Regions from separate parts of the Streptomyces sp. NPDC088400 genome, predicted to be linked through region 1. Evidence: riboswitches for the same ligand, from Rfam matches in the RefSeq annotation. Region 1 holds a riboswitch; the other holds the start of a gene.
What was found. A riboswitch is a leader RNA that binds a small molecule or an ion and turns the genes downstream of it on or off. The one in region 1 is predicted to bind glycine.
Positions count from the first base shown of each region.

Region 2: another riboswitch for glycine. It lies ahead of gcvP (aminomethyl-transferring glycine dehydrogenase); the one in region 1 lies ahead of gcvT (glycine cleavage system aminomethyltransferase GcvT).

Region 1 covers NZ_JBIVMZ010000015.1:5,026-9,908, reverse strand. Annotated here, with positions in the region: gene ACIQD6_RS30050 (AAA family ATPase) at 18-665, opposite strand; gene ACIQD6_RS30045 (hypothetical protein) at 688-861, shown strand; glycine riboswitch at 996-1,093, shown strand; gene gcvT (glycine cleavage system aminomethyltransferase GcvT) at 1,241-2,410, shown strand; gene gcvH (glycine cleavage system protein GcvH) at 2,577-2,954, shown strand; gene glyA (serine hydroxymethyltransferase) at 3,004-4,272, shown strand; gene ACIQD6_RS30025 (L-serine ammonia-lyase) at 4,430-4,883, shown strand, end outside.
Region 2 covers NZ_JBIVMZ010000012.1:277,771-282,653, reverse strand. Annotated here, with positions in the region: gene ACIQD6_RS28155 (bifunctional nuclease family protein) at 1-120, shown strand, start outside; gene ACIQD6_RS28150 (MerR family transcriptional regulator) at 300-869, shown strand; gene ACIQD6_RS28145 (DNA polymerase IV) at 984-2,525, shown strand; gene ACIQD6_RS28140 (PRC-barrel domain-containing protein) at 2,477-2,875, opposite strand; glycine riboswitch at 2,989-3,086, shown strand; gene gcvP (aminomethyl-transferring glycine dehydrogenase) at 3,264-4,883, shown strand, end outside.

The sequences.
Region 1 (4,883 bases):
TTCCGGGAAGCCGTCCCTCACTCCCCCCGCGTCACCGGAAAGGCGATCCGGTCCAGCGCCCCCGCCGCGTCCCTGTCCAGGAGCACCGCCGAGGCGCAGCCCTCCGGAAGCCGGCCCGATTCGGCGCCGGTGAGGAGGTGGCCGACCGCGCGGAGGTGGCGTGCGAAGGCGTAGCCGGAGACTCCCCGGCCGCGCTCGCGCTGGCCCGCGCGGGCCACCTCGGCCGGGACGTCCAGCAGGACGATATGGAGCAGCCGGCCGCGGGCACGGGCCTCGCGGGCCAGCCAGCGCCGTACCCAGGCCTGCGTACCGCAGTCGTGGACGACGACGCTCGCGCCCGACCGCAGCGCGCGCCACAGCCCCGCGTAGTGCGCGATCCGGACAAGCGGGCGGTAGACGCCGTACGGCAGTCCGCCGGGCAGCCGCCGCTCCCAGCGGTCCCTGGTGTCCTGCGAGTCGATGCCGCCGCCCTCGGCGGCCCGCCGGATGAGAGTGGACTTGCCGCTGCCCGGCAGCCCGGAGACCACCACCACGTCCCCGGCCGCGAAGGCCAGCCGTCTGGGCACCCGGCCGCCGCGCGCCCGCAGATCCCGGACGACCGGCACTCCACGCGTCACGGCCCCCGGCGCGGGCGGGCCCGGTTTCACGGACACGGGCGGGTCCATGTTCGCGGGCGGGTCCTGTTGCGTGGGTGGGCCCGGTTTCCCGGCCACAGCCGGTTTCCTCGTGCTCCCGGCGGCGCTCGCCGTCGCACTCCCGGCGGTGGCGCTCGCCGTACTGCCCGCGGTGGTCACGTATGCGCTGGACCTCTGCGACATCATCGCCGTCCCCCTGTCAGCTCAGCCGGGCCTGGTCCAATGAACCCTGCCCATAAAGTGTAAAGAAATGGCAATGCCTCACAAGCTTTTCGTGGTGTGAGGCGCGTTATGGACCGGGCCGCCCCACTCGACCACGGCCCGTGCGATGATGTGCCCGCCAACTGCATACCGGCCGTTTGAATCCGCGCGGGAGAGTCCCGGTCACCGAGTGTGCCGGGCGCCGAAGGAGCAAGTTCCTCCCTTGAATCTCTCAGGCCCCGTACCGCGCGGATGAGGCAGATCTGAAAAGCGTGCCGCAGCTCTGCGGCTCCACCCAAGGTGCAAGTCATGACCCTCGGTACGAGTGGTCGTGATGAACCTCTCAGGTTCCGATGACAGATGGGGAGGACCGTCCTCGCCGTCATGCCCTGGGAGCCACACCGATGAGTCATGTCCCCCCGAGCAGCACCTCCAGCGCCTCCGCCGAGGCCCCCGCTGCCCCTCGCCTCACCGCGCTCGACTCCGTGCACCGCGCGCTGGGCGCCACCATGACCGACTTCGCGGGCTGGGACATGCCGCTGCGGTACGGCAGCGAGCGCGACGAACACAACGCCGTCCGTACGAAGGCCGGCCTGTTCGACCTCTCCCACATGGGCGAGATCACCGTCTCCGGCCCGGCGGCCGCCACGCTCCTGGACTACGCGCTGGTCGGCAATATCGGCGCCGTGGCCGTGGGCCGTGCCCGCTACACCATGATCTGCCAGGAGGACGGCGGGATCCTGGACGACCTGATCGTCTACCGCCTGGGCGACGCCGAGTACATGATCGTCGCCAACGCCTCCAACGCCCGGACCGTGCTGGACGCGCTGTCCGCCCGCTCCGAGGGCTTCGACGCCGACGTACGCGACGACCGTGACGCGTACGCGCTGCTGGCCGTCCAGGGCCCCGAGTCCCCCGGCATCCTGAAGTCGCTCACCGATGCCGACCTGGACGGGCTCAAGTACTACGCGGGCCTGCCCGGCACCGTCGCCGGGGTCCCCGCGCTGATCGCGCGCACCGGCTACACCGGCGAGGACGGCTTCGAACTGTTCGTCGAGCCCCGGTACGCCGAGCAGCTGTGGCAGGCGCTGACCGAGGCCGGCGAGGGCGTCGGTCTGGTGCCCTGCGGGCTGTCCTGCCGCGACACGCTCCGGCTGGAAGCCGGGATGCCGCTGTACGGGAACGAGCTGTCCCCGGCCCTCACCCCGTTCGACGCGGGCCTCGGGCGGGTCGTGAAGTTCGAGAAGACGTCGAACGGCGGCGACTTCGTCGGCCGGGCGGCGCTGGCCACCGCGGCCGAGCTCGCCGCCGCCTCCCCGCCGCGCAAGCTGGTCGGCCTGGTCGCCGAGGGCCGCCGCGTCCCGCGCTCCGGCTACCAGGTGGTCGCGGGCGACGCGGTGGTGGGCGAGGTCACCTCCGGCGCCCCCTCCCCCACGCTGGGCAAGCCGATCGCCATGGCGTACGTGGACGCCGCCCATGCCAAGCCCGGCACCACCGGCGTCGGGGTCGACATCCGCGGCTCCCACGAGCCGTACCAGGTCGTCGCACTGCCCTTCTACAAGCGCCAGAAGTGATACGTACGTCTTCCGGCACCGGCATCCCGGTATCGCTGTCCAGGTCCGCGTCCAGGTCCATGTCCCGGCCCGGGTCTCGACCCGGACCGGGCGCGTCTCGGCCCCCGTCTCGATCCGCAAGACAGCTGTTCCCCACCACACCCCCGCGTACAGGAGAATTCAGGTCATGAGCAACCCCCAGCAGCTGCGCTACAGCAAGGAGCACGAGTGGCTGACGACCGCCGAGGACGGCGTGTCGACGGTCGGCATCACGGAGTACGCGGCCAACGCCCTCGGCGATGTCGTGTACGCCCAGCTCCCCGAGGTCGGTGACACGGTGACGGCCGGCGAGACCTGTGGAGAGCTGGAGTCCACCAAGTCCGTCAGCGACCTGTACGCCCCGGTGACCGGTGAGGTCACCGAGACGAACCAGGACGTCGTGGACGACCCCTCGCTGGTGAATTCCGCCCCCTTCGAGGGCGGCTGGCTGTTCAAGGTGCGCGTCACGGAGGAGCCGAAGGACCTGCTCTCCGCCGACGAGTACACGGAGTTCTCCGGCAACTGACGTGCCCCGCCAAGACGTGCCCCAGCACCAAGAGACCCCAGGGACTGTGATGTCTTCGAAGTCGCTTCTCAACACCTCGCTCCATGAGCTCGACCCGGATGTCGCCGCCGCCGTCGACGCCGAGCTCCACCGCCAGCAGTCCACCCTCGAAATGATCGCGTCGGAGAACTTCGCGCCGGTCGCGGTCATGGAGGCGCAGGGCTCCGTACTGACCAACAAGTACGCCGAGGGCTACCCCGGCCGCCGCTACTACGGCGGCTGTGAGCACGTCGACGTGATCGAGCAGATCGCCATCGACCGTGTGAAGGCGCTGTTCGGCGCCGAGGCCGCGAACGTGCAGCCGCACTCGGGCGCCCAGGCGAACGCGGCCGCGATGTTCGCGCTGCTCTCCCCCGGCGACACGATCATGGGTCTGAACCTCGCCCACGGCGGGCACCTGACCCACGGCATGAAGATCAACTTCTCCGGCAAGCTCTACAACGTCGTCGCGTACCACGTCGACGACGAGACCGGCACGGTCGACATGGCCGAGGTCGAGCGCCTGGCCAAGGAGTCCCGTCCGAAGCTGATCGTGGCCGGCTGGTCGGCGTACCCCCGCCAGCTGGACTTCGCCGCCTTCCGCAGGATCGCGGACGAGGTCGGCGCGTACCTGATGGTCGACATGGCGCACTTCGCCGGTCTGGTCGCCGCGGGCCTGCACCCCAACCCGGTGCCGCACGCGCATGTCGTCACGACGACCACGCACAAGACCCTCGGCGGCCCGCGCGGCGGCGTGATCCTCTCTACCAAGGAACTGGCGAAGAAGATCAACTCCGCGGTCTTCCCGGGCCAGCAGGGCGGCCCGCTGGAGCACGTCATCGCGGGCAAGGCGGTCTCCTTCAAGGTGGCGGCCACGGACGACTTCAAGGAGCGCCAGCAGCGCACCCTGGACGGCGCACGGATCCTCGCCGAGCGTCTGGTGCAGCCGGACGTGACCGAGGTGGGCGTCTCCGTCCTGTCCGGCGGTACGGACGTCCACCTGGTCCTGGTCGACCTGCGGAACTCCGAGCTGGACGGCCAGCAGGCCGAGGACCGGCTGCACGAGGTCGGCATCACGGTCAACCGGAACGCCGTCCCGAACGACCCGCGCCCCCCGATGGTCACCTCGGGCCTGCGGATCGGCACCCCGGCGCTCGCCACCCGCGGCTTCACGGCCGAGGACTTCACCGAGGTCGCGGACATCATCGCGGCGGCGCTGAAGCCGGAGTTCGACCGCGAGGCGCTGGCGGGCCGGGTCACGGCGCTGGCGGACAAGCACCCGCTGTACCCGGGCCTGTAGCAGTCATCCGTACGGCCTGCCATCCACGGCCTGAGCCACGGGGCACCGCGCACACTGGACCGTGCGGCGCGGTGCCCCGCTCCATGTACGCCGTCCCCACCGCACCACCCCCGCGGACAACGGCGTCACCTCAGCCACCCAGCAAGGAGTCATCACCGTGGCCATCTCGGTCTTCGACCTGTTCTCGATCGGAATCGGCCCGTCCAGTTCCCACACGGTCGGCCCGATGCGCGCGGCGGGCATGTTCGCGCGCCGCCTCAAGAACGAGGGCCTGATCGCCCACACCACGTCCGTACGGGCCGAGTTGTACGGCTCGCTCGGCGCGACGGGCCACGGCCACGGCACCCCCAAGGCGGTCCTCCTGGGCCTGGAGGGCAACTCCCCGCGCACCGTCGACGTGGAGAGCGCCGACGATCAGGCGGAACGTATCCGTACGAGCGGCCGGCTCCAGCTGCTGGACATGCACGAGATCGCCTTCGACGTCGACAAGGACCTGGTCCTGCACCGCCGCAAGACGCTGCCGTACCACGCCAACGGCATGACGGTCTTCGCGTACGACACCAACGGCGACCTGCTCCTGGAGAAGACGTACTACTCGGTGGGCGGCGGCT
Region 2 (4,883 bases), on a different contig from region 1:
GACGGGGTTCTGGACGATGCCGGCATCGCCATCCCGGACGAGCAGGAGGACGAGGTGGAGAAGTTCCGCGAGTTCCTCGACCAGATCTCGCCGGAGGACTTCGGAACCAACAGTCAGTGAGCGGCCGATGAGCGCTGCGCGGGGCTCCAGCAGCGCATTCGATCAGCCTTTCCCCGGAATGGGGCACGGGAAACCACACTCAGGGTGATTATCACTCGGCGTGGCGAGTGTGGCGATCGTTGACGCACCCCTGGTGACTGCCTACCTTCGACAGGGCAGGTCAAGGACGGAGGGTCGGCGTGAGAAGCAGCGGCGACGGTACGGCGGCGAGCGGGCCGTATCCGCTTCACAGCAGTACGGCCGACCTCGGTGCGGAGACGGTCGGATACCGGGGCCCGACCGCGTGCGCGGCGGCGGGCATCACCTACCGCCAGTTGGACTACTGGGCGCGTACGGGGCTGGTCGAGCCGAGTGTCCGTCCGGCATACGGATCGGGCACCCAGCGGCTCTACAGCTTCCGGGACGTGGTCGTCCTCAAGATCGTGAAGAGGTTCCTGGACACCGGGGTCGCTCTGCAGAACATCAGGGCAGCGGTCCAGCATCTGCGGGCCCGTGGATTCCAGGACCTTGAGCGGATGACGCTCATGAGCGACGGTGCGACGGTCCACGAATGCTCCTCGCCCGACGAGGTCGTGAGCCTGCTCCAGGGCGGTCAGGGGGTCTTCGGGATCGCCGTCGGCGTGGTGTGGCGGGATGTCGAGGCGGCCTTGTCGCAGCTCCACGGGGAGCGGATCGACACCGGCGAGACGCTGGTCGGCAACAATCCCGCCGACGAGCTGGCCAGGAGGCGCCGCGACCGGGCGGTCTGAGTGACCGGATCCGGGCGCTCGGGTGGCGGGATCGGGCGGTTCGCGCGGGGCCGTATCCGGTCCCGCGCCGATTTCACCGGCCGATTGTCAGTGGCGTGAGGCAGCATCGGCAGTGTGAGACCCGCGCCGACCATTCTGCATCTGGACATGGATGCCTTCTTCGCCGCCGCCGAGCAGGCGGCGAAACCGAGTCTGCGCGGAAAGCCGGTGGTGGTCGGCGGGCTGGGCCCGCGCGGGGTGGTGTCGACGGCCTCGTACGAGGCGAGACGGTTCGGGGTGCATTCGGCGATGCCGATGGCCCAGGCCCGGCGGCTGGCGCCGAACGCCGCCTATCTCGTGCCGCGCTTCGCGGTCTACCGCACGATCAGCGAGCAGGTGATGGAGCTTCTGGGGAGGCTCTCGCCGTTGGTGGAGCCGCTGAGCCTGGACGAGGCTTTCGTGGACCTGGAGGCGGGCGGTTCGGCGGATGACACGGCTTCCGCGCTGGCGGCCGGTGAGCGGCTGCGCAAGGACATCAGGGCGGTCACCGGGCTCTCGGGGTCGGTGGGGCTCGCGGGGTCCAAGATGTTGGCGAAGATCGGCTCGGATCAGGCCAAGCCCGACGGCCTGGTTCTCATAGAGCCCGGTACGGAACGGGAGCTGCTCGGGCCCATGCCCGTACGGATCCTGCCCGGGGTGGGGCCGGCGACGGGGGAGCACCTGCGCCGGGCCGGGATGACCACGGTCGCTCATCTGGCCGAGGCGGGCGAGGACGAGCTCGTACGGCTGCTGGGGAAGGCGCACGGAGCCTCGCTGTACCGGATGGCCAGGGGGGACGACGACCGGCCCGTGGTGTCCGAGCGCGATGCCAAGTCCGTGTCGGTGGAGGACACCTTCGATGTCGATCTGCATGACCGGGCCCGGGTGCGGACCGAGGTGGAGCGGCTCGCGGACCGGTGTGTGGAGCGGCTGCGGGCTGCGGGGCGTTCGGGGCGGACCGTGGTGCTCAAGGTGCGGCGCTACGACTTCTCCACGCTGACCCGCTCGGACACACTGCGCGGGCCCACGGACGACCCGGGAGTGGTGCGGGAGGCGGCGGCGCGACTGCTGGAGTCGGTGGACACCACGGGCGGGGTGCGGCTGCTGGGAGTGGGCGTGACAGGCCTCGCGGACTTCACGCAGGAGGATCTCTTCGCCCAGGCGGCGGCCGACGAACTCGCCGCCTCTCTCCAGGAGCCGGGGACCGAGGAGGCGAGCGCCGAGGCGGCGGATGTGGAGCAGGGCGTCACAGGCGGCGTGGTGGCCACGGGCGGGCCCACTGCCGCGGAGGACGAAGTGGGGCAGCCGCTGCCCCCGGCGCCGGATAGCGGGGGAGCACCGCCCGCCGAGGTGTCCGTGGCGCCCGAGGAGCGGCGTTTCCCCGCCGGACACGACGTACGCCACGCCGAGTTCGGGGCGGGCTGGGTGCAGGGCAGCGGGCTTCGGAGAGTCACCGTGCGGTTCGAGGAGCCGGGGTCCGCGCCGGGACGGGTGCGGACGTTCTGGGTCGACGATCCCGATCTGGAGCTCTCCGAGCCGCTGCCCCTGGTGCCGACGGTGGCCGATGAAGCGGCGGACCGGGCGGCGGGTCAGTCGTCCTGGCCGGCCAGGCGTCCGAAATCGCGCTGGGAGTCCTGATCGGAGAGAGAGGCGGGCGGCTCCGGCGGCTCGGGATCAGGAAGAGCCAGACCGTAGTGGTGGTAGAGCTGGACTTCCTGCTCGGGAGAGAGGTGGCGGCCGACGCCGAAATCGGGGGCGTCCTTGATCAGCGCACGCTCGAACGGGATCCGTAGGCTCCCGTTCAGCAAGGAACTGGGCGCGAGGGGGACGAAGGCGTCGCGGCTGAAGAACCCGGTGCGGACGGCCGCCCACTCCGGTACTCCGGTGGCATCGTCGAGATACACCTCGTCCACCGTGCCGAGCTTGTGTCCGTCCTTGTCGAAGGCCTTGCGCCCTATCAGACTGCGCGGATCGATATCGGTCTCCACGGTCCCTCCAATTGGTCGCAACCGCTGCTAAACACTACAAAAGTGCAGAATGAGGGTGTCGGCCACTCGAAAGTTGTGGGCAAGGGTGCGCTGGTAGGCTGGCAAGCGGCTGCTGACCCCGTGCGGGAGAGTCCTCCGGTGAGATTGCCGGAGGCGCCGAAGGAGCAACTCCTCCCCGGAATCTCTCAGGCCCCCGTACCGCACGGACGAGGTCACTCTGGAAAGCAGGGCGGGCGTCGTACGGCTCCCGCTCTCACCGACGGTGAAAGCCGGACCGCTTCACGGCGGACCGGTGAAGCTCTCAGGTCGAGATGACAGAGGGGGAGGCCATCCGGGCACTCGCGCCATGGTGCCCCTCGCAGGTCGTGACAGACCAGGAGGCCTCTCAATGACCGCCAACCGCATTCCGCTCTCCCAGCTGGAGCGAGGCACCCCCTTCGAGCAGCGCCATATCGGGCCCGACGCCGAGGCGCAGGCGAAGATGCTGGCGCAGGTCGGCTACGGCTCGCTCGACGAGCTGACCGCCGCCGCGGTGCCCGACGCGATCAAGAGCGCGGAGGCGCTGGCGCTGCCCGATGCCCGCACCGAGGCCGAGGTCCTGGCCGAGCTGCGGTCCCTCGCGGACCGCAACCAGGTGCTGGCGCCCATGATCGGCCTCGGCTACTACGGCACCTTCACGCCGCCCGTGATCCTGCGCAACGTCATGGAGAACCCGGCCTGGTACACCGCGTACACGCCGTACCAGCCGGAGATCTCGCAGGGCCGTCTCGAGGCGCTGCTCAACTTCCAGACCGTGGTGGCCGAGCTGACCGGCCTGCCCACGTCGGGTGCCTCCCTGCTGGACGAGGGCACGGCGGCGGCGGAGGCGATGGCGCTCTCCCGCCGTGTCGGCAAGGTCAAGGACGGTGTCTTCCTGGTCGACGCCGACGCCCTGCCGCAGACCGTCGCCGTGATCGAGACCCGTGCCGAGCCGACCGGCGTCGAGGTCGTGGTCGCCGACCTGAGCGAGGGCATCCCGGCCGAGGTCGCCGAGCGAGGCGTCTTCGGGGTGCTGGTCCAGTACCCGGGCGCCTCCGGGGCCGTCCGGGACATCCGGCCCGTGGTGGAGCAGGCGCACGGCCTCGGCGCGATCGTCACGGTCGCCGCCGACCTGCTCGCGCTGACGCTCCTGACCTCCCCCGGCGAGCTGGGCGCGGACATCGCGGTGGGCACCACCCAGCGCTTCGGGGTGCCGATGGGCTTCGGCGGACCGCACGCCGGATTCATGGCCGTACGGGAGAAGTTCGCGCGCAACCTGCCGGGCCGGCTCGTCGGGGTCTCGGTGGACGCCGACGGCAACAAGGCGTACCGGCTGGCGCTCCAGACTCGTGAGCAGCACATCCGCCGTGAGAAGGCCACCAGCAATATCTGTACCGCGCAGGTGCTGCTCGCCGTCATGGCCGGGATGTACGCGGTCCACCACGGCCCGGAAGGGCTGCGGGCCATCGCGCGGCGCACGCACCGGTACGCGGCTCTGCTCGCCGCGGGCCTGCGTGCGGGCGGCGTCGAGGTCGTGCACGGCGGGTACTTCGACACGCTGACCGTCCGGGTTCCGGGCCGGGCCGCCGAGGTGGTATCCGCCGCCCGCGAGGGCGGGGTCAACCTCTATCTCGTGGACGCCGACCAGGTCTCCCTCGCCTGTGACGAGACCACCGGGCGGGCCCAACTGGCCGCCGTGTGGACCGCGTTCGGTGTTGACGGCGACATCGAGGAGCTGGACGCGGCCACGGACGACGCCCTGCCGGACGCCCTGTTGCGGACCGACGACTATCTGACGCACCCGGTCTTCCACCAGTACCGCTCCGAGACCGCGATGCTGCGTTACCTGCGCCGGCTCGCCGACCGCGACTACGCGCTGGACCGCGGCATGATCCCGCTCGGTTCCTGCACCATGAAGCTGAACGCGACCACCGAGATGGAGCCGGTCACCTGGCCCGCGTTCGCGGCGCTGCACCCCTTCGTCCCGGCC